One region of the Paenibacillus sp. EB106-04-04-XG159 genome, then DNA from elsewhere that is predicted to be linked to it. Evidence: a T-box and tRNA genes for the amino acid it is inferred to sense, from the RefSeq annotation. Region 1 holds a T-box; the other holds one or more tRNA genes.
What was found. A T-box is a leader RNA that pairs with one kind of tRNA and senses whether it is charged. The one in region 1 lies ahead of AC3WTP_RS07355 (valine--tRNA ligase), so its partner is inferred to be a tRNA-Val.
Positions count from the first base shown of each region.

Region 2: it has a tRNA-Val gene. The T-box ahead of AC3WTP_RS07355 (valine--tRNA ligase) is inferred to sense a tRNA for this amino acid. The anticodon was not compared.

Region 1 covers NZ_JBYTDY010000004.1:309,051-320,237, reverse strand. Annotated here, with positions in the region: gene murC (UDP-N-acetylmuramate--L-alanine ligase) at 1-1,253, opposite strand, end outside; gene AC3WTP_RS07360 (bifunctional folylpolyglutamate synthase/dihydrofolate synthase) at 1,258-2,634, opposite strand; gene AC3WTP_RS07355 (valine--tRNA ligase) at 2,753-5,422, opposite strand; T-box leader at 5,501-5,801, opposite strand; gene AC3WTP_RS07350 (LysM peptidoglycan-binding domain-containing protein) at 6,234-7,742, opposite strand; gene AC3WTP_RS07345 (RluA family pseudouridine synthase) at 7,890-8,780, opposite strand; gene hemL (glutamate-1-semialdehyde 2,1-aminomutase) at 8,855-10,156, opposite strand; gene AC3WTP_RS07335 (Crp/Fnr family transcriptional regulator) at 10,239-10,916, shown strand; gene hemB (porphobilinogen synthase) at 11,002-11,187, opposite strand, start outside.
Region 2 covers NZ_JBYTDY010000002.1:315,580-326,766, forward strand. Annotated here, with positions in the region: gene AC3WTP_RS03600 (ABC transporter permease) at 1-1,658, shown strand, start outside; gene AC3WTP_RS03605 (ABC transporter ATP-binding protein) at 1,662-2,549, shown strand; gene AC3WTP_RS03610 (ABC transporter substrate-binding protein) at 2,554-4,038, shown strand; gene AC3WTP_RS03615 (hypothetical protein) at 4,271-4,438, shown strand; tRNA gene AC3WTP_RS03620 (tRNA-Met) at 4,721-4,797, shown strand; tRNA gene AC3WTP_RS03625 (tRNA-Ile) at 4,821-4,897, shown strand; tRNA gene AC3WTP_RS03630 (tRNA-Leu) at 4,932-5,020, shown strand; gene AC3WTP_RS03635 (uracil-DNA glycosylase) at 5,180-5,860, shown strand; tRNA gene AC3WTP_RS03640 (tRNA-Val) at 5,926-5,998, shown strand; gene AC3WTP_RS03645 (hypothetical protein) at 6,199-6,360, shown strand; gene AC3WTP_RS03650 (hypothetical protein) at 6,732-6,902, opposite strand; gene AC3WTP_RS03655 (GNAT family N-acetyltransferase) at 7,053-7,496, shown strand; gene AC3WTP_RS03660 (DUF3892 domain-containing protein) at 7,636-7,863, opposite strand; gene AC3WTP_RS03665 (MBL fold metallo-hydrolase) at 8,030-8,767, opposite strand; gene AC3WTP_RS03670 (hypothetical protein) at 8,910-9,119, shown strand; gene AC3WTP_RS03675 (N-acetylmuramoyl-L-alanine amidase) at 9,280-10,050, shown strand; gene AC3WTP_RS03680 (stalk domain-containing protein) at 10,177-10,767, shown strand; gene AC3WTP_RS03685 (DUF1292 domain-containing protein) at 10,970-11,187, shown strand, end outside.

The DNA.
Region 1 (11,187 bases):
GTCGGCACATAATGAACATTCTCGTTGCTGTTCACACGAATTCGCTCAACCAGCTTGGAAGCGTGCACGCCTTCAATCGGCTGCTCGCCGGCAGGTGAATAGATATCCGTGATGAACACCTTATCCGCCTCACGAAAAGCTTGGCTGAACTGCTCGAACAAGAAGTATGTTCGAGAATACCGCTGCGGCTGGAACACAGCCACGATTCGCTTGCCAGTCGCTTTCGCCGCTGTGAGTGTCGCCTCGATCTCAGTCGGATGATGCGCGTAGTCATCAATGACGAGTATATCGTTAACATCGCCGATCACTTGATAACGGCGCTTCGCTCCTGTGAAGCCAGCGATCGCTTCCGCTGCATCAGCGAAAGCAACACCCGCGTGCATCGCCACGATCAACGTCGCCATCGCGTTCAGCACATTATGCTTGCCTGGTATGGACAACTCGACCGAGCCCAGCACTTCCGCGCCGTGCTTCATCGTAAATTTCATGTGACGGTCAATTGACTCGATATCGCACGCCGTATAATCAGCTGCTTGATCGATCCCGTAGGTGATAACGGAGTTGGTCAGAGCAGGCAGCATCTCGCGGAGGATGGGATCATCTCCGCACAGCACGGCTGTTCCTTCCGAGTCGACTTGACTTAAGAATTGAACATAAGCCTGCTTCAGATTATTAAAGTCTCCGCCGTAATTCTCGAGATGGTCAGCCTCGATATTCGTCACGACAGCCATGTACGGATGATACGCCAGGAATGATCCGTCACTCTCATCCGCTTCAGCTACAACATAATCACTTGTGCCTGCCTTCGCATTGGTCCCCAGGTTAGTTACCTCACCGCCGATAATGAATGTCGGATCCACATTGCAGCGGTCCAACACATAAGCAATCATGGACGAGGTCGTAGTCTTGCCGTGCGCGCCGGCTACCGCAACGCCCTTCTTCGCGTTCAACAAACGCGCCAGCATCTCCGAACGATGAAGCACTGGAATTCCGCGCGCTTCTGCCGCAACTCGCTCCACATTGTCCTTCGGAAGCGCAGTTGAATAGACGACAACATCGGCTTCCTGTACATAATCAGCGTGATGACCGATATGTATCGTCGCTCCTTTGGCACTGAGCTTTTTCGTCAACTCTTGAAGAGCTACATCTGATCCAGTGACCGTGTATCCCATTTCTAGCATGACACGAGCGATCGCGCTCATGCCATAGCCTCCGATGCCTATAAAGTGAATGTGTTCCATCTTGTTCAACACGAACTCACCAGCCTTTTTCAGAATCCTTTTGGTACAACAAATATGAACGAACATCTGCGATCATGTACAGGGTGCCTGTTACGACCCCCAAGTCTTCCGCAGACGTCATAGATTGAAGCTTATCTAGTGCAATACGCCAATTCGGCTCTATCACGATCTCGGGACGATCTTCTTGATCCCCGAGTACTTCTTCCGCTATTGCGGCTAGCTTATCCGCATCAAGCTTCTTCCGAAAGTCAGGCTCGGAGAAGATGACCGTATCCGCTAAAGGTAGTATATGACGCAGCGCGTCGAGATGATGCTTGGTGGAGAGCATCCCCATCATGATGTGACAGCGTTTAAATCGATACGTGTCCTTGAGAGCTTGCGCCAGTGTTTCCATGCCTTCAGGATTGTGAGCGCCGTCCAGCAATATGCGCGGATCACGCTTCACCATCTCCAGCCGACCTGGCCAAGCCGCCTTGCGCATACCTTCAAGCAGCACCTCATCATCGACCACGAACGCCATATAGTTGCGCAGCACTTCCAAGGTCATAATCGAAACAGCCGCATTCTTCAGCTGATGGGCGCCATTCATCGTAATCGTCACGGATTCCAAGGAACGAAACGGACCTTGGAACGAGAACGTCTGCGCGTCTTCTATCCGATTCTCCGATTCATAACGGAACTGCTCACCCATCACATATAGCCCTGATCGGCGCTGATCCGCCGTACGACGAATAACCTCCAATGCTTCCGGCTGTTCAACAGCTGTCACGACAGGGACGCCGTCCTTAATGATGCCTGCTTTCTCAGCAGCTATCGCTTCGATGGAATCTCCGAGAATATCCATATGATCATGGCCGATATTCGTGATAACGGATACGATCGGCGTCACAATATTCGTTACGTCGAGACGACCGCCTAATCCTGTTTCCAATACGACGATATCAGGATAAGCAACAGTGGCGTAATAGAGAATCGCCAATGCCACAGACACTTCAAACATAGTAGGCGAGCCTAGTGGAGTAGCAGCGATCTGCTCGACAATCGGACGCAGTCGATTCGCAAGATCAACGAGAATATCGTCTGGAATATCTTCGTTGTTATATTTCAAACGGTTTTGATACTTTTCAATGTATGGCGATGTGAAAGTACCTACGTCAAAACCCGCCTCCATGAGCACACTAGTCAGCATCGCGCAGGTCGAACCTTTACCGTTCGTGCCTGCCACGTGAATAAACTTGAGCCTGCGCTCCGGATGTCCAAACTGCTCCATCATCTGTTCAATACGTTCAAGACCTGGACGTATTCCAAATGGAATCAATGAGGTTATCCATTCCACTGCTTCGTCTACATGTGTAAATAGGGCGCTGTTGCCCAATCCCATCGTCTCTGACATCTCACTCATCCCTCTGTCCCATAGTCATGAGGCGACCGAATCCCGCAGCGCGGAGATTCGGCCGTCTAAAAACACTGCATAATGAAAGAAACGGTCTCTTACTTGATCATACTCCGATTTATACTTCTTGCAACTCTTGAATGCGTACAAGCACTTTGTCGCGTTTGTCGCTGTAATCCTGCATCTTCGCGCGCTCTTCCTCTACCACTTTAGCAGGAGCCTTCGCCATGAAGCCTTCATTTGCAAGCTTCTTCTCTACACGCTCTACTTCTTTGGTCAGCGTCTCAAACTCTTTCTGAAGACGTTGAATCTCCTGCTCGATATCGATGAGCCCAGCAAGCGGTAAATACATCTCGGCGCCTGTTACGATCGATGTCATCGCCTTATCCGGAGCAGCGGCATTCATATCGATATCAAGCTTGGATGTGCCGCAGAAGCGTTCAATCGCAATCAGATTGCGCTTCACGATCTCCTGTGCGCGGGCATCTGTCGGCTTCACGATCATCTCAACCTTCTTGCTCATCGGAACGTTGACTTCGGCGCGGATATTGCGTACCGCGCGAACCATATCCATCAGCAGGTTCATTTCTTGGACCGCTTCAGGAGCTTCGAACTTCTCGTCGTATGTCGGCCAAGCAGCAAGCGTAATCGTCTCGCCTTCACGTGGAAGATGCTGCCATATTTCCTCGGAAATGAATGGCATGAACGGATGGATCATGCGCATCGTACGATCGAGCACATAAGCGAGGACGGATTGCGTATTCTTCTTCTTAACGTCGTCTTGACCGTACAAGTTGAGCTTCGCAATCTCAATATACCAATCGCACAGATCATCCCAGATAAAGTTGTTCAACAGTCGTCCTGTTTCGCCAAACTCATATGCATCCATAAGACGAGTGATCTCACGAGCCGTCTCATTCATGCGATGCAGTATCCAGCGGTCCGCTGTTCCCAGATCACCGCTGATGTCTATGTCATCATACGCAAAGCCTTCCAGATTCATCAACGCGAAGCGAGACGCGTTCCAGATCTTGTTCGCAAAGTTGCGCGCCTGTTCAACGCGTTCGTAGCGGAAGCGAAGATCCTGACCCGGCGTACTGCTGGTTGAGATCATATAGCGCAATGCATCCGCGCCGTATTGATCAATCACATCGATCGGATCTACACCGTTGCCGAGCGACTTCGACATCTTGCGTCCTTCGGGGTCACGTACCAAGCCGTGCATAAGCACATCCTTGAACGGCGCTTCATCTGTAAATTCAAGCGCAGTGAAGACCATGCGAGCAACCCAGAAGTAGATAATGTCATAGCCCGTTACAAGCACATTGGTTGGATAGTAGCGCTTCAGATCTTCGCTGTTCAGATCCGGCCAGCCCAGCGTGGAGAACGGCCACAATGCGGAGCTGAACCAGGTATCCAGAACGTCTGAATCCTGTTCCAGATTCGTGCTGTTACAGGAAGAGCAGCTGTGAACTTCGTTATGTGCAACATTGATATGTCCGCAATCTTGGCAGTGCCATGCTGGAATGCGGTGTCCCCACCACAACTGACGGGAGATAACCCAGTCGCGAACATTTTCAATCCAATTGTAAAATACTTTCTCGAAACGGTCAGGGACGAAGTTAACGCCCTTGCCCGCCTTCTGTGCAGCGATCGCGCGTTCAGCGAGCGGCTTCATCTTCACGAACCATTGTGTCGACAGATACGGCTCAACAACTACGCCTGTGCGCTCGCTGTGACCAACCTGATGCACATGCTCCTCGATCCGAATGAGAACGCCTTGCTCCTGAAGATCCTTAACGATCTGCTTGCGGCATTCGAAGCGATCCATACCTTCGTACGGTCCTGCCAGCTCATTCATCTTCGCCGTTTCATCCATAACGTTGATCTGCGGAAGATTGTGACGGAGACCCAATTCAAAGTCGTTCGGATCATGAGCAGGCGTAATCTTAACAGCGCCGCTTCCGAATTCTTTATCTACATAATCGTCCGCAACGATCGGAATCTCGCGATTCATGATCGGCAGCATCAACGTCTTGCCGATCAGATGGCTGTAGCGCTCATCCTTCGGATGAACCGCAACCGCTGTATCGCCAAGCATCGTCTCTGGACGTGTCGTAGCGACTGTGATAGTGCCGCTGCCGTCTGTCAATGGATATTGCAGATGATACAGGGCGCCTTGCAATTCTTTGTACTCAACCTCGATATCAGACAGCGCCGTGCGAGCGGCCGGATCCCAGTTGATAATGTATTTGCCGCGGTAAATAAGCCCCTTCTCATACAGCTTTACGAATACTTCCTTAACCGCGTCGGACAAGCCTTGATCCAATGTGAAACGCTCGCGGGAGAAGTCCAGCGACAGTCCCAACTGCTCCCATTGGCTGCGAATGTTCGCTGCGTAAGTATCCTTCCACTCCCATACCTTCTCCAGGAACTTCTCACGACCGAGGTCGTAGCGAGTGATTCCCTCTTCGCGCAGCTTCGCTTCCACTCTTGTCTGTGTCGCGATACCCGCATGGTCAGAGCCTGGAAGCCATAGAGCGTCATAGCCCTGCATACGCTTCGAACGGATAATAATATCCTGCAGCGTAAAGTCGAGCGCATGACCGATATGAAGCATACCAGTAACGTTCGGTGGAGGAATCACGATCGTGAACGGCTCCGCGTCTTTGTTGCGTCCTGCTTGGAAGTAGCCGCCTTCCATCCAATATTTGTACCATTTCTGTTCCGCTGACTTCGGATCGTAAGTCGTCGGCATCGACAGTTGCTGTTCGTTCGTTTCAGCCATCTATATCCCTCCAAATTAAAATAATCTCATCCATCAGCAATCGGTGGGGCTTGATTAGACGCAAAAAAACCTTTCGTCACAAAGGACGAAAGGCTAGCTTCCGTGGTACCACCTTCATTCCGCAGCTTCAGCGAGTCGCCATTAACGGCTTCCCTGGCAAGTTGCTCCTGCCTGCTTGAACTGCAGCACTTCCAAGCAAATAACGGCTGCTACCGTCCTCATCTAGTTGATGAACTCCACGCCATATCATGTGAAGGCAGCAATTCAATAAGGCGACTCCCGGGTGACTTCAACGACGATTGTCCTGCAGGCGTTACACCGCATCGCTCTGCTCTCTGTAAGGATTCCTTCGCTTACTGGTCCCGTTCACGGTCTTTATCAATTGGTGAAATAATTACACTTCATTTTACATTCTCATATCAGCGTAGTCAATAGACGGTTTATGTCCGTTAAACATAATCATTACCCATTTGCGACTGTTTCATAACTCATGCTGCAAGATTTCCATATCGACAAGCTTAGTCTTAACCCTCGACACTTACGTCCATTAGATCTCCAGCCGTACAATAATTTCAAATACACTGCTAACTGCATTTCATACCGTTAATTGGGTTCAAAGACTCTAATTTACGAGAAACAACTGTATTATGCACAGCTATTTCGAGCATATCTTGGCTAGTATCGCTCTCGTATCTGAATTAACTGTAGGAAATACATTTAGATCATCAGCGGATCTTCTGAGGTCGATTTAACTGTACAGAATACAGTTAGTACAAAGAGACTGTCTCCGCAGAGACAGCCTCTTCTTTAATTACACTGCGGTTATCGGAATATACAATACTTGACCCTCTGAGATAGATGACTCCGATAAACGATTATGCATCGCAATTTCCCGAGGATTCATCTGATAGCGAGTCGCGATCTGATCCAACGTATCATCGCGCTGAACGATACACATCCGAACCTTGCTGAAGTGTCGATCCTCATTCACACGGTTTAGGAATATGGATTGCCAATTGACGTCATCACTTGCGGTATCACGCTCGGGAACCGTCTCAGGCTTCTCTTCCTTAACCGGCTGCTGCACTGCTTCCGCCTGCGATGTGGAGCGCAGCAGCGAGCCGAAGCCCAGCTTCCCCTTCTCACTTACAGGTTCCGACTTCGAGCTGCCAATCGCAATCTTCATTGCACCCTTCTCAGGCACAGTCTCCACTGCGGCAGACACTGGTTCCGACTGTACGCGCTCACGTTCCTGATCATCCTCAGCTGCGTTGACGACAGCTTCGATCGATGATTCTACATCAGCTTCATCGCGAGAAGCTTCCACCTCCTCGATCTTAGTCCCCGCCTGCTGACGAGCAGGCTCTGATTCTGAGGCGTTTGTGGAGGCGGCAGTATCCCAAGGTGAATTCGCCCACTTCCATGAAGTGGAGGCTGGTGGCTGCGGCACTTCCTGTTGGTTGAACGCTGGAGCTTGACGCTCCACTTGCGTTAACGATTGCTGCAGCTGATGCGAAGCGTCGAAGCTTGACAGCCAGCTTCCAGCATGATCATCATGATCATCATGAACAGCTTCCTCTTGCGGCTCATCGTCTGCGGAAGCTGCGTGAACAACACGTTCTACATCAGTCTGAGCGTTAAACGATACTGCCAAGCCGTCTGCACCAGTTGTATATCCAGCTTGCTGCGCTTGCATGAATATTGGCGCATGGCCAGCGACCTCATCGCTCTCAACCTGCTCGCCTTCTTCACGAAATGTCGCTTCCGCACCTGCTTCAGCTTGAGCGTCGGCAGCTTCTGACGTTTCCTCAGCCGCGCCAAAGCTAGGTTGACCATAATCACGCAGCCAAGAGGGCTCCGTCGACGATACATTCGGTTCTCTTGCTTCACTTGATTCAGGCGCTTCATGAATGACGGTGAATTGCTCCGACTCCCATGCAGGCTGCTCCGGCTGTTCCATATGAATACCTCTAAGAGACAGCACTCCCGTAATGTTAAGTGAACGAGTAGATAATAGATCCACATCAAAATTTTCAATATCCACCCGTATCTCATCCAAGCTGCGAACACGATTCAACGGCAGTGTGATCTCAACAGGAATCCAATGTTCGAGTGTCTGGCTTCGACGGTCTTCCGATGTTCCAATATACGCTCCAGCGAGCAGCAAGCTGCCTCTGACGGTAACCTGCTCGCCGGCTGGCAGCACTTGAATGTGAGGAGTTAATTCTACCTCCTCCAGCTGATCAATGCCGACATGCTCGTCAGATAAATGCACGCGTTCATAAATATCAAATCTTAAACCATAAGATTCATCATACACCGACTGCTCCTCCTCCCGCAGTTCCAACCTGCTATCCATGCATTGCTCAAAGTAATGACACAGCGATTGCCCGCTTCATGGCCAACCTATCGCAAAGTCAGACTATGTTCATTACTTCATCATATGGACGTTTTGGAGGGAGCATGACTATATTTTTTCACAACAATGCGCCATATCCGATGGCATCGGTGCTTGTACTTGGATCACTTGTCCACTAAACGGATGCGGGAAGCATAGTTCAACCCCATGCAGCGCCTGACGCTGCAGCAGCTTCGTTACTCCGCCATACAGTTCATCTCCGACAAGCGGATGACCGATGTGACTCATATGTACGCGAATTTGATGGGTCCTGCCGGTTTCAAGCTCGAGCTGAACCAAAGAGTATTGATCCCCTGCTCGCAGCACTTCATAATGTGTCACCGCTCGGTCACCGTTAGGCGATACACGTCTTCGTCCGCTGTGATGACGATCCTTGCCGATCGGCGCATCGACTACGCCGTTTATCTGCGTCATCCGCCCATGGACAAGCGCCGCATAGGTACGTCGAATCCGTTTCTCGCGCATCGCTTCATCCAGAATCGCATGCGCGAGCGCATTTTTGGCGTACAGGACAGGTCCTGTCGTATCCGCATCCAGCCGATGAATATGCCGAATGCGAACTTCTTGACCTGTCCACACATAATGACAGGCGACAGCATTCGCAAGCGCCGCCCGCGCTGCTTCCTGCTCACTCGAAGCAGCGTGCACCGGCATGCCCGCCGGTTTATAAGCAACGAGACAAGCATCATCCTCATACAGGATGTCGGCAGGCTGATCCGCGGCTTCGATCCCAACTGATTCCGGCTCAAATACATGCAAGCGAAGTCGATCGCCCGCGATCTTGATGCCTTCATTCGCTTTCCAGCTGCGAAGCAGATGCTGCGGAACATGTATCGTCTCCTTTAACCACTGTTCGACATGTTCTTGATCCTGCAGTATCGCACGCCCAGGTGTAAGCTCCAGCCATTCGCCTCTTCGAGCCCAATTTCGTGTACTCATATATGGAATACATTCCTTTCCCTATGAAAACATAAAGGACGGACTTTAAGCAGTCCGTCCCCTCGCAATCGCAATTATAGCTGCTTCAATGCATTATAATGCGCTTCTATCGTCATATCAATGTCAGCATCCGTATGGGCGTTGGAAACAAACATGCCCTCGAACTGAGATGGAGCAACGCTCACTCCATAATCCAGCATAGCTTTAAAATAGCTGCGGAAATGATCCAGATTCGACTTCTTCGCTGTCTCGAAGTTAATTACAGCCTCACCTGTGAAGAATGGGCATACCATGGAGCCAACTCGGTTCACTACGCTTGGGATACCCAGCTCTTTGGCATTGCTCTCTAGTCCAGCTTGCAGTCTTGCGGACTTCGCTTCCAGATTGTCGTACACTTCAGGTGTCAGCAAGGACAGCGTCGTATAGCCCGCAACCATCGCGAGCGGATTGCCGCTGAGCGTACCTGCCTGATAGATTGGACCGCTTGGCGCGATCTGCTCCATATACTCGCGTTTACCGCCGTACGCGCCGACTGGCAGTCCGCCGCCGATTACTTTGCCGAAGCAGGTAAGATCAGGCGTAACGCCAAAGCGGCCTTGCGCACAGTTAATATGCACACGGAAGCCTGTCATCACTTCATCAAATATGAGCAGGCTGCCATACTGCTCCGTCAAACTGCGCAATCCTTCAAGGAAGCCAGGCAGAGGAGGCACGACGCCCATGTTGCCCGCAATCGGCTCAACGATTACACATGCGATATCTTCGCCATATTGCTCGAACGCGAGTTTCGTCGCTTCCAGATCATTATACGGAACCGTTATCGTGTTGCTGGCTACACTTTGTGGAACCCCAGGGCTGTCAGGCAGCCCTAACGTCGCGATCCCGGACCCTGCCTTGATAAGCAGGCTGTCCGAATGACCGTGGTAAGAGCCTTCAAACTTTACGATCTTGTTTCGCTTCGTTATGCCTCGTGCTAAACGAATAACACTCAGCGTCGCTTCTGTACCGGAATTGACCATCCGCACGATGTCAACGGAAGGTACCCGCTCCACAACAAGTTTAGCCATCGCCGTTTCCAGCTCAGTCGGAGAGCCGAAGCTTGTCCCTTTCGCAGCCGTTTCCTGGATCGCACGAATGACTTCCGGATGGGTGTGCCCAAGAATAAGCGGTCCCCAAGATGCTACATAGTCGAGAAATACGTTGCCGTCGATATCATACACGCGAGCACCTTCTCCGCGCTCTATGTACAACGGTGTCAGCCCGACTGATTTAAACGCGCGAACAGGGCTGTTCACACCGCCAGGAATATATTTCTTAGCTTCTTCAAACGCTGCATACGAACGTTCATCACGACGTCTCTGTGAATTATTCGTCAACTTCAACAACTCCCATCTATAATCATCCAGTTGATTGTGCTACACTAGTTAAAAACATACTTGGAACAAAGAGGTTATATTCATGATTGAGCTTCTTAAGCAGGTTCCGTTGTTTTCAGGCTTGACGGATGACCAGCTTATTATCGCATCCTCTATTATGTCCCGCCTCGAATTCAACCCTAATACCGTGTTGTTTGAACAGGGAGACTCTATTCAATCCTTTTGTATTATCATTCGCGGATCCGTCAAGATTTACATCTCCAATCGTGAAGGACAGCAAATCATATTAACTACTTTGCACGCCGGCGACAGCTTTAACGCATTAGCGCTAATCGCTGGGCAGCCTCGCTCCTCTACGATCGAGACGATGGAAGATACAATCCTGCTGACGATTACGAATGACAATTTTCAACTGCTGCTGCGAACGCATTTTGATATTGTCCAGAAACTCATGCTGCAGCTAAACAATCACCTCAGAGCGAGAGATTCTCAGGTGTACGACCTGACGTTTCTAGAACCATCCGCGCGGGTCGTTAAACACATCGTGCGACTTGCTCAACAGTTGGGCAAACGTGTCGGAGACAGCATTCTCGTCGAGACCCCATTCGACCGCGAATATATATCAGGGCTGGCAGGCGTTCATCAAGCAGAACTGGACAACATACTGCAACAGCTGGAGCAAGAACAAGTTATTCTACTAAGCCCGAACCAATATACGCTTGATGTATCTCGCCTCTATGCAAGTCAATATGTGAATTAATTCAATACGACGAACTAACGAGCAGGTCGGTGAACCGCGGAATTTCAATTCCCAGTTACCGGCCTGCTGCTTTACTATTACACAATTAAGCTTGAAGCCAACGTGCCGCGTCCTTCGCATAATAAGTCAAGATCATATCAGCGCCCGCCCGCTTCATTCCTGTCAGCATCTCCAGCGCGATTGCACGTTCATCCACCCAGCCAAATTGCGCCGCCGCTTTCACCATCGAATATTCTCCACTCACATTATAAGCAACAACCGGCAGGTCAAA
Region 2 (11,187 bases), on a different contig from region 1:
CGACGGATGCGATATTGTTTGGAGTTGCTGCTGTATTGATTGCACTGATGTCTAGTGTCATACCTGCAGTCATGTTTGCGCGATCGTCCATCGTTGGTCTTAGACAGAAGATGGCTCGCAAAGATAAGAAGCCAACTTGGCAGCGGTGGTATCTGGATATTGTGCTGCTTGGGATCGCTGGATACGGATATTATTTATCCAATCAACAGCAGATGCTGTCCTTCCAGACAGGAATGAGTTCAGACCAGCTGCAAGTGCAGCCGTTCTTGTTCTTCGTGCCAGCGCTGGCGATATTCGCGGCAGGGTTGTTCTTCCTGCGCATCTTCCCGTGGCTGCTCAGGCTGTTCCAATGGATAGGCGGCAAGTATTTGCCAACTCCGTTGTATCTTACTCTGGTCCAACTGTCCCGATCTGCGAAGTCCTATTATCCGCTGATGATTCTACTGATACTTACGCTAGGTCTCGGTGTGTATAATTCTTCAGCGGCAAGAACAATCGATCTGAATTCAACAGAGCGTACCCTTTATGAATATGGTACGGATGTTATTATTCAGACCGTATGGGAATCGACTGCTGAAGCGGATCCGAACCAGAAACCTCCTACAGGAGGCGGTGGCGGAGGAGGTGGCGGCGGCAAACCGCCGCAGATTAAGAACATCGTTTACAATGAACCTCCGTTTGAGGTATTCAAGGAGCTTCCAGGTGTGGAAGCAGCTACACGTGTGCTGCAGACTAAGGTTAATGTCATTGTATCCGGCCGTTCAATTGGGCAGGGCAAGCTGATGGCCATTGAGAATGATGGCTTTGCCAAGGTTGCATGGTTCCGCAATGACTTGTTCCCTGTGCATCCGTTTGAATATCTGAATGTATTGGGTAAATACACGGAACAAGCGGTAATCATTCCGTCCAATGTTGCAGAGAAATATCAACTGAAACAAAATGATGTAATCAGCATCTCGATTCAAGATCAAATGCTTGATTTCGTGGTCGTGGCGATTCTGCCGTATTGGCCTAGCCAGTATCCAGAGCAAACGCCGTTCTTCATTACGAATATAGATTATATCTATGATCAGGTTCCGATCACACCATATGAAGTATGGATTAAGATGGAGGATGGAGCGAAGCTTGCCCCAGCTATTGAGCAGCTGCAGAAAGCAGGAATCGAGATCGCGTCGGTTAAGGATGTTCGAACTGAACTCGCGGCACAGAGCAAGCATCCGACAAGAGGCGGTGTATTCGGAATATTGAGCATGGGCTTCTTGATCTCGATTATTATTTCGTTAATCGGCTACTTGCTGTATTGGTTCTTCAATCTATCTCGTCGTGGTGTTCAATTCGGTATACTGCGCGCGATGGGGCTGTCTCGCAAGCAGCTGACAGGCATGCTTCTGCTGGAGCAAGTATTTACAGCAGGCTTATCGATTGGTCTAGGCATCATCATCGGCAAATTCACAAGCCGTCTATTCCTGCCGTTCCTGCAAGCTACAGAAAATGCAAAGATGCAAGTACCGCCGTTCCGTATCGTCTTCGAAGCGAAAGATACGATGCAGCTCTATATTGTAGTCGGCGTGATGATGCTGTTGGGAGCTTCTATGCTCTTCATTCATATCCGTCGTCTGCGTGTGCATCAGGCTGTGAAGATGGGAGAGGAGCGTTAAGCCATGATCTATTGTGAAGGACTAGTCAAAATATTCAAATCGAATGATCTCGAGGTAGTCGCGCTCCAGGGCTTGAATCTAACCGTCAATCAAGGCGAAATGATCGCCATTATTGGCAACAGCGGCAGCGGGAAATCCACATTTATGAACATTCTTGGCGGATTGGATCGACCTTCCGCCGGGACTGTGAAGGTCGGAGATTGGGATCTGTTGAAGATTACGGATGAGCAGCTGGTGAAATACAAGCGTGATACAGTAGGCTTCATCTGGCAGAACAACGCGCGCAACCTTCTCCCGTATCTGTCTGCACTTGAAAATGTTGAAGTCCCGATGATGCTGTCCGGCAAGGTGGATCGCGCATATGCAAAGCAATTGCTGGAGTGGGTTGGACTAAGCCACCGCCTCAATAACAAGCTTACTGAGCTGTCTGGCGGTGAACAGCAGCGTGTAGCATTGGCGATCTCGCTCGCTAATCGCCCGCGTATTCTGCTGGCTGACGAACCTACAGGATCTGTAGATACGCAAACTTCTGATCGCATCATGGAAATATTCAGAACGATGAATCGCGAATTGGGAGTAACAATCGTCATTGTAACCCATGATATCTCGCTTGCCAGCAAGGTGGATCGGGTCGTAGCGATTCGAGACGGCTTAACGAGCACAGAGTTCATTAAGCGCAATCCTAACTTGAATGCTGAGGGGAACGAAGGTTTCTCGAATCCGCAGAAAGGTTTGCAGGAAGTTCATGAGGCTTATGTTGTTGTAGATCGCGCAGGCCGCTTGCAAGTTCCTAGAGAGTTCCTTGAAGCGTTAGACATTAAAGACAAAGCCTCGATGGAATTCAATGGGGAACAAATCATTATTCGAACACCAAATAAGTTGGAGGGGTAACCAGATGAAGAAACAAATGTGGGTCCGCAAGCTTCTTAGTGTTACGTTGGTCTTAACGTTAATCTTTCCTATGCTCGTTGCTTGCAGCAATAATAAAGAGAGTAAGGAGAATGAAGAGCGCGTTCTCCGAATTGGAATTATGTACGGAGGCTATGATGATTCTTACTTCCGCCAGCAGTTTACAGATATCTATGAGATGACGCATCAGAATGTTCGAATTGATATCGTACCTGCGATTGACTACAGCCAGATGCAGTTCGACAACATGAATCAAGAAGGCGGAATGAAGGAACCCGATCGTATGGAAGCGGTGAAGAAGCTGATGACTGGCGATAACCCAGTCGATATCATCGTGACGGATACAGGACATTTCCAACAGTTGGCTCGTGAAGGGCTGCTGATGCAATTGGATACAAAGTTGCAAGCTGAGAAGATAGATACAAGCGATTTCGTACCGGCTGTATTCGAAGGGTTGAAAGCGATGGGTGACAACAACCTGTACGGTCTGACACCTACCTTCTATTCAAGCGCACTGCTATATAATAAGAAGCTGTTCCAGGATGCGGGAGTTCCGGTTCCTACAGATGGTATGAGCTGGGATGAGATCTTTACGCTTGCTCGCAACGTTTCTAAAGGTGAAGGAGCGGATCGCAAGTACGGCTTTGCCTTTGAACGCTACCAAGGCGGAGACCTGTTCTGGTCGATCATTAATAACTATGTTAAACCATTGAATCTTCGCATGTTTGATGATAATGCAGAGAAGATGACCGTCAATACTCCGCAATGGGAGAAGGTATGGACCACTGTCGCGAAGCTGGGAACGGATCAGATCGTGCCGACTCAAAATAATGGTATGATGATGGATATGGGTAATAAAGAACCAGGTATGTTCGATTACGACATGTTCCTCTCTGGCAAAGTTGCAATGGTGCTTACAGATTTCAGCTACTTGAACAACGAAGTATATAATGCGATGCGCAATGCCAGCAAGATCAAGAACTTTACTCCATTCGAATATGATGTTGTGACGGTACCAACTCATGCTGAGAATCCTGGAGTATCTGCAAGTGTTCAGTTGAACAACATTTTCGCGATCAACAACAGCGCACCGAATGCTGATGATGCATGGGATTTCATCAAGTATATTCATAGTCCGGAGTGGGCTAAGGTCCGTTCCCGCAGCAGCTATGAGATGGTGTCACGTAAATCGTTCATTAAGCCAAGAGAAGGAACAGATTACAACATTCAAGCATTTTATAATGTAAAACCTCTATCGACAGCTAATGCGAAGCAAGATGAAATGATGTACGGAAACTACTGGCAGGTTCAAGATATCGGCCGTCAGCAGTTCCAGGAAGTCATCAACGGAACGAAATCAGTGAAGGATGCATTGGCTGAGTGGGAGAAGCAGGGTAACGAGGCTTTGAAACAGATTAAGGCCAATCAGAATGGGGTACAAGACGGAGTTTATAATAAACCTGTAGGCTGATTCAGCTGAAGGGGTTGTCCTGAAGTCATGCAGATGACTGGGGGCAGCCCCTTTTGTCCGTCAAAGCGCATCTATTGCTCCCATACAAGCGCACAATTCCACAAGTCTATTCCTTAGCATAACTCTTCAGGGACAGTCCCGCCATTTGCTAAACTATGCGATTGATATTTGCAGATCTGGGCAAATTACAGATTACAAAGATGAATCTATTGATAAAGCAGGTGGATGAGTGATGTATTGGATTTATTGGGGAAAGCTTTATGACTCCAAGTTTCAGGCAAGAGTACTGCAGCAGCGGCTAGAGCATGATGCATGGCTGTATGGCTTTGGTACGCCTCAAGACATCGAAGTATTTCGTTCGAAGAAGGGGAAGTACGGAGTTCGTTTTTTGCGTGACTAATTATCCATATTAGGTACAGCATCTTTCATGTTTGATAGTGATGTGGACGTCATGATTGACGAATGCAATAATGGTGCCATGAGTGTGCAACCCGTACGACACTGCTGTCTTACCCTGTTGCTGATCTGAGAGTAAACATATTGAGCGAGATAACGGGGTAAGATAGTTTGTTTGGAGGTGAGTAAGTTGTTTTGAAATTATTTTCGCAAAGTTCTTGACTGATCATGTGCGGATGTTGTATAGTATTACTTGTCGCCGATGAACGAGGTCGAGCGAGAATGACGCGGGGTGGAGCAGTTCGGTAGCTCGTCGGGCTCATAACCCGAAGGTCGTAGGTTCAAATCCTGCCCCCGCAACCAATTATTATACGACCCTATAGCGAGGGCCCTTAGCTCAGTTGGTTAGAGCGGTCGGCTCATAACCGATTGGTCGGGGGTTCGAGTCCCTCAGGGCCCACCATTTCATGCTTTTTCATAGTTTCAGAGATTATTGTGCCGGGGTGGCGGAATTGGCAGACGCACAGGACTTAAAATCCTGCGGTAGGTGACTACCGTACCGGTTCGATCCCGGTCCTCGGCACCATTTATTGATTACAACTCTGTGAAACGATACATAAGATATGAAATGTAACGAAACTCCTTTCGCACACTGCGGAAGGGTTTTTTTATTCCTGGATGTATCAGAATACGAACTGGCTGGCGGAATTGCGCTAGCTTCAACATAGTAGAGGAGTGTGCTGTGATGAGTTGGAATGTGGAAAATGATTGGTCTGATAAATTGCAAGATGAGGTGCAAAAGCCTTATTTCGTGCAAATGTGGGGAGAGCTCAAGCGGGAATATGAACAGCATACCGTCTATCCTCCGTTCGATCATATATTTACAGCGTTCCAATTAACTTCGTACGCCAATACGAAAGTTGTCATCGTTGGACAAGATCCCTATCATGGCCCGAATCAAGCGCACGGTCTCAGCTTCTCTGTACTTCCCGGGCTGCGTATTCCGCCTTCATTGTTGAACATGCTGAAGGAGAGTGCGGAGGATGTCGGTACGAAGATGCCGAATCACGGCTATCTAGCTTCATGGGCGAATCAAGGTGTGATGATGCTCAACACAGTACTGACAGTTCGTGAGGGACAGGCGAATTCACATAAGGGATTAGGATGGGAGCATTTTACGGACCGAGTTATTGAGCTGCTCAATGAACGTGAGCAGCCTATTGTGTTTGTGCTGTGGGGGAGCCATGCGCAAGCAAAGGCTAAGATGATCGATAAGAAGCGTCATGCCATCGTGCAAGCACCGCATCCAAGCCCGTTATCAGCGCATCGCGGCTTCTTTGGCAGTAAGCCGTTTTCTAAGATCAATGCAGAGCTGGAGAAATGGGGAGCGCAGCCGATTGACTGGCAGCTGCCGTTAACGCTGTAGCTGCTCATATGTGCATTGACACATGATTATGCCTATGATATATTCTTAGATATCACTAATCATGTGATCTGTTAGCTCAGCTGGGAGAGCACTATCTTGACAGGGTAGGGGTCAGTGGTTCGAGCCCACTACAGATCATTAGGAGAAGGAACTGTTCCTAAGTAGATTATTCTACGAAAGGGAAGTTCCTTTTTTATTTGTTTATTCTAAGTTATCTAATCACTGTTGCAGCTAGCTTCTATCGCTTCTAAACCAAGATCATTTTTCATATGTTGAAATAGGTGAATAGCAGGCGGATATGCCTGTTGGATGACTCGACATGTGAAAGGGGCAGAGAGATGGCGGGAGGGGCTATATTGTTCGTATGGCTGCTAGGCTTATTCTCTATGGTAGCCGTTATTTGTTGGAAGTTGTTTCAGTTTATTACTAGTGACAGTATCAAATATGATGAAGAGTTTGTATGGCTGCGTACCGTTAGCGAGGATCATAAGCCTCAATAATGGATAGGACAGAATCATAACTTCATGTATATCGGAACGTTTAATTGAACCAGCTTGCGGAGACAATAGAACAATATCCTTGAAAATGAGCGGAGGTTCTAGTTTGTCTCGAACTCGATGCGGCTTGTGCGTGTTGTTAATGCTAGTTATGGTTGCAGTTTTAATATTGGGGTGTGCTCCATCAGGGGGAGCGCAGATAAGAACAAGCCAGGTTACAGACTATAATAGGAATCCAAGAGTTATCCAAAATGTATACGAGAGCAACACAATACCAGACAGTATATATCGAAAATAAGCAGCACTAAAACAACCCCGCGCTTCAGTGATGAAGCAGCGGGGTTGTGTTGTTAGGTGCAGCGATGCGAAAACACTTATGTACGAGTGTTCTCTTGCTGTTCAGACTCCGCTGGCGGTGGATATCCGGTATTATCATCCGTATCCCACTTGTGATGATATGCTTTTCTCGTCACAACTAGCAGCAGGGCGACCATGCCGATAACCATAATGACGACAGCTATAATAGTTGCTGTGATCGGGTCCATGGAAGTGATTCCTCCTGAGGAAATGTTATTAGCGCTTCAGGTTGTAATCTTGTCGTGGTATCTGGACAATGTTGGATAATCTAACTATACATGATATTCAAATTTTTGTATAATATAAGTTCGTTTAATACTGGGAGGTGCCGAACACGTATGGCAGCAGAACTCATTGAAGTGAAGACGGAAGAACAATTGCAGCAGTGTATAGCGATTCGTACCGAGGTGTTCGTGAAAGAACAGAATGTCCCGATGGAAGAGGAGTGTGACGAATATGATACACTCGATGCTCCTGCTATTCACGTTCTGTTAATGGAAGATGGAGAGTACGCGGCGACAGGCAGAATTAAGATGTTGGACGAGAGCACAGCGAAGATGCAGCGTGTTGCGGTACGTCAACCATTCCGCGGCAAAGGAATTGGCAGATCGCTAATGATCGGTCTAGAGCAGATCGCTCGTTCTCACGGTATGGAGAAAAGTATGCTGGATGGACAGTGCCATGCGGAAGGCTTTTACCAATCGCTCGGCTATGTGACGGTATCTGAGGAGCCGTTTTACGATGCGGGTATTTTGCATGTGCGAATGGAAAAGAAGCTGTAGCAGTATAGTTAAGTGATAAAGTAAACACAAAGTCTCATTCGATTCGGAATGGGACTTTGTGCTTGTGTAATGACTCTAGTACAGAGCTTGCGCACATCAAAATAACCCAAGATTGCTCTTGGGTTAAGGTGAGAAATGCCTAAAAGAGTGGCAGATTGTCTAGATTGTTATCCTTGCGTCCATCCGCATCAGAGCGGAGATGCTCTTCATGATCACGGCCTCGGAATACGTTCAGATGTTGAATTTCATTGTTCTTTACCATTGTCTGAGCGGTCTTATAATCAACGACTCGCCCTGAAGTCAACTTCAGCTCCACAATATCTCCGTCACCATTTTTTCTTACTGCTACAACTTCTTCTTGCTGCACACCGGACTGCTGCGCTAACGGATTAGAATACAACTGTTGCGGTGCGCCCTGAGCTTGCTGGTTAGAACCTACTTGCGGGTTGAACGGTTGTTCCATATGTTATCGCCTCCTGTATCTATTGTGGCTGATACAGCCTATAAACATACGGAGGTTCATCCAATCGTCACTATTTCAGTACCGTATATATCTCATGCTGATTAATAAACGGCATCGGGCCTGTCAGGCCTTCATACATCGACCGCTCGTCGCCATAGTGCATAAGCGAGATTCTTTCCTGTACAGCAAGCGGCAGCGATAACAGCTGCGATAACGTCGCATGCACTTCGCCAGGCTCGATGAATTGGCAATCATGCCAGATGCGTTGAACACCCTGCTCGACAAGAGCTATGAGCAGATCCGGCTTGAAGCGCATATCGGCACTATAGAAGAAGGCTTCATCGAATAGGAGCGAGTAGCTACGTCTTCCTTCTATATGAGGAGTCTCAATAAATCGTATTTGTACCCCTTCCATCAATAGATAGCTCGTCTCAGGCTCCACCGCACATACCTCAAATACATCTTCCAGCTTATCAATTCCGTCTTGTGTCAGACCACCCTTTAATGTTTGCTCCCATAAGAGTTGTATCAACGGGGCTGCGATGATGAGCTTGGGTTTGCGTCCGTATTTGAATCTCATCTGAAAGGCATATTCTTCAAGCCCCCCGACGTGATCAGCGTGCATATGTGTGACGATTACGCCTTCAAAGTCATTGAAGGATCGACCTAAATGGTGAATAGCCATTGGTGCCGTAATGCCGCAATCGATGAGATAGGAGACCTCTCCCTTTGATAATATCCCATTATTGTTCCAGTAAGCCTTCGCGAACGCGCTCCCTGTTCCGAGCATTTGAAGCTGCAAGGTCATCGTGTAATCCTCCGTTTCATTGAAAATTACTATCATTTTACCTTTTAGTGGGTATATGCACAAGCAACGATGCTCTAGTCTGCATATAGTGAACGAGGAGAAACGAGTTTCCCGTGTTGAACGTGTAAAGTGGGTGTGGCTAATGGCTAAAGGCAAAGTGATTAAGAAGAAAAAGAATCTGTCCGGCGGACGTGCGCAATATACGATGCGGCTCGTCACCTCGGACAGATGTGTTGTGTGCCCAACACCGTGCTTACGGGGATTGCGGTATGCCGAACGAATGTCCCAGCCAGGTGAGATTGGCAAAGGAGTGCCATGCATCTTGACTCGTACAAAAATAGGAGGCGATTGAGCTTCAGAAGAATATTCTCTGTTGCTTCAATACGAGCAATCCGATTGGTCTGGGGTTTGTATGCGCAGCATACACCCCGGACTTGAGTCCGTTCTGCTGATACGTCGATTCAGTTTCATCCGAAATAAGAATGAAGCTATAGGAGAGAGGTGTCTGCACTTTGAACATTTTATGGAAAGGAAATGCTTATACGAATTCAAGTGATCGTAAGGGACAAGTCCCCCAGGTTATCGTCGATCACATTTCCGCAGGCTCGATGTCCAGCATGGATTCATGGTTTACGACATCGGACAATAAGGTGTCTTCAGCGCACTATGGAATATCGAAGCGCGGAGATATTCATCAGTACGTCGCGATCGAGCGGGCTGCTTGGGCACAAGGGATCACGTCGGACAAGATCCCACACGCATTATCGGTGTATGTTAGGAGCAGGTCGGTTAATCCCAATCTATATGCGGTATCGATCGAGCATGAAGGCTTCGATGGTGATCTGACGGAGGAGCAATTCAAGGCGAGCGTATGGCTGCATCGACACATTCAGCACATGGTTCAACAAATATGGAATACGACTATACCATTGACGCCCGAGCGTGTCATTGGGCATTATCAGATCGACCCTATTCGCAAAGCAAGCTGTCCAGGACCTAAGTTTCCTTGGGCTAGGCTTTATCAGGAATTAAGCCAAACAACCGGAGGTGATGGCAGCATGGAGGAGATTAAGAAAGAGCTTGAGAAGCTGCGTTTGGCCGCTGCTAAGCTGGACGAGCGCTTGAATGCCTTGGAAAGTATGCAGAAGATGAAGGATATCCCGGAATGGGCGAAACCAAGTGTCAGCAAGGCCGTGAAGAAAGGAATCTTAACCAATCCCGAACAGTCGTCATACGACTTCTATCGCATCTTGACGCTTCTGGATCGCGACGGATTGCTGTAATTTATCGATCAGCATAATCAGAATATAAATATGAATTATATTAGTTGCTCATTTGTCCACATATGCGCAACTCTCCTGCATAAATCGAGTATAACTATACAACTAAGCTTGTTGGAGGTTACAAACATGAAGTGCAGGAGAATTGCCACACTGGCTCTATTAGGTACCATTATTGGAGGAAGTTTTCTATCTGTCGTTCCTGTTGCTGGAGCAGAAAGTTCTGTAGACAAAGTAGAAGTTAAGATTAATGGTCAATCTATACCTGAAGGAGGTTTAGTGGTTGATGGCAGAACTTACATGTCTGTAAGGCAATTACAAGATACTCTAAGAGCATTCGTATACTGGGATGCAGATAACAAGCGCTTGTATTTGAATAAACCGAATGTCAATATGCTGTTGTTCCGTGATAAGACGATATTTGGTAAAGTCGAGACAGGCAGCAAGGTGAGTTTCTCCGTCTTTACGCAAGTGGACAGCTTGAAGTCTGATGTCGATTCTATTCGCTTGACCATCACGGATCCACATGGAAAGACTTCGAAGATTCAAGAGTCGCCATTATCGATAAGCAAGGAAAGCTTCTGGTTCCGAAGCGATGATTACAAGTATGAATTCAAGCATAAGGGAGACTACAAGATTCAGTGCTTCCTGCGTCAGAAGAATGGTGAATATGCGCTGATGTCGGAAATGACAGTTGAAGCGGTTGATAAGATAAATTAATAGCGGGATGAGCATTACTTATCTTGGCATACGTGTTCTGTTGGATTGTGTGCATGTGAATAGCTGAAGTCGTCAATAATAACATATGCCGCATAAGTATGGGACCGTTCGGTGAAGGCTGGTCTCGTTGACCTGCTGTATATTACGTGTTACGATACGAATGGATGTCAGACATCACTTGTACATAAAGGAGAATACTGCAATGAGTGAACATAATAATGGATGTGGCTGCGGACACGACCACGATCATGAGCACGAGCATCATCATAACCATGGTGAAGACTGTGGATGTGGACACGATCACGAACATGACGCTGAGGACTTCGTAATCACACTTATCGACGATGAAGGCAATGAGAAGGATATGGTATGGGTCGAAACGTTCAACGTTGAAGACAATATGTATGCTCTTCTGCTGGA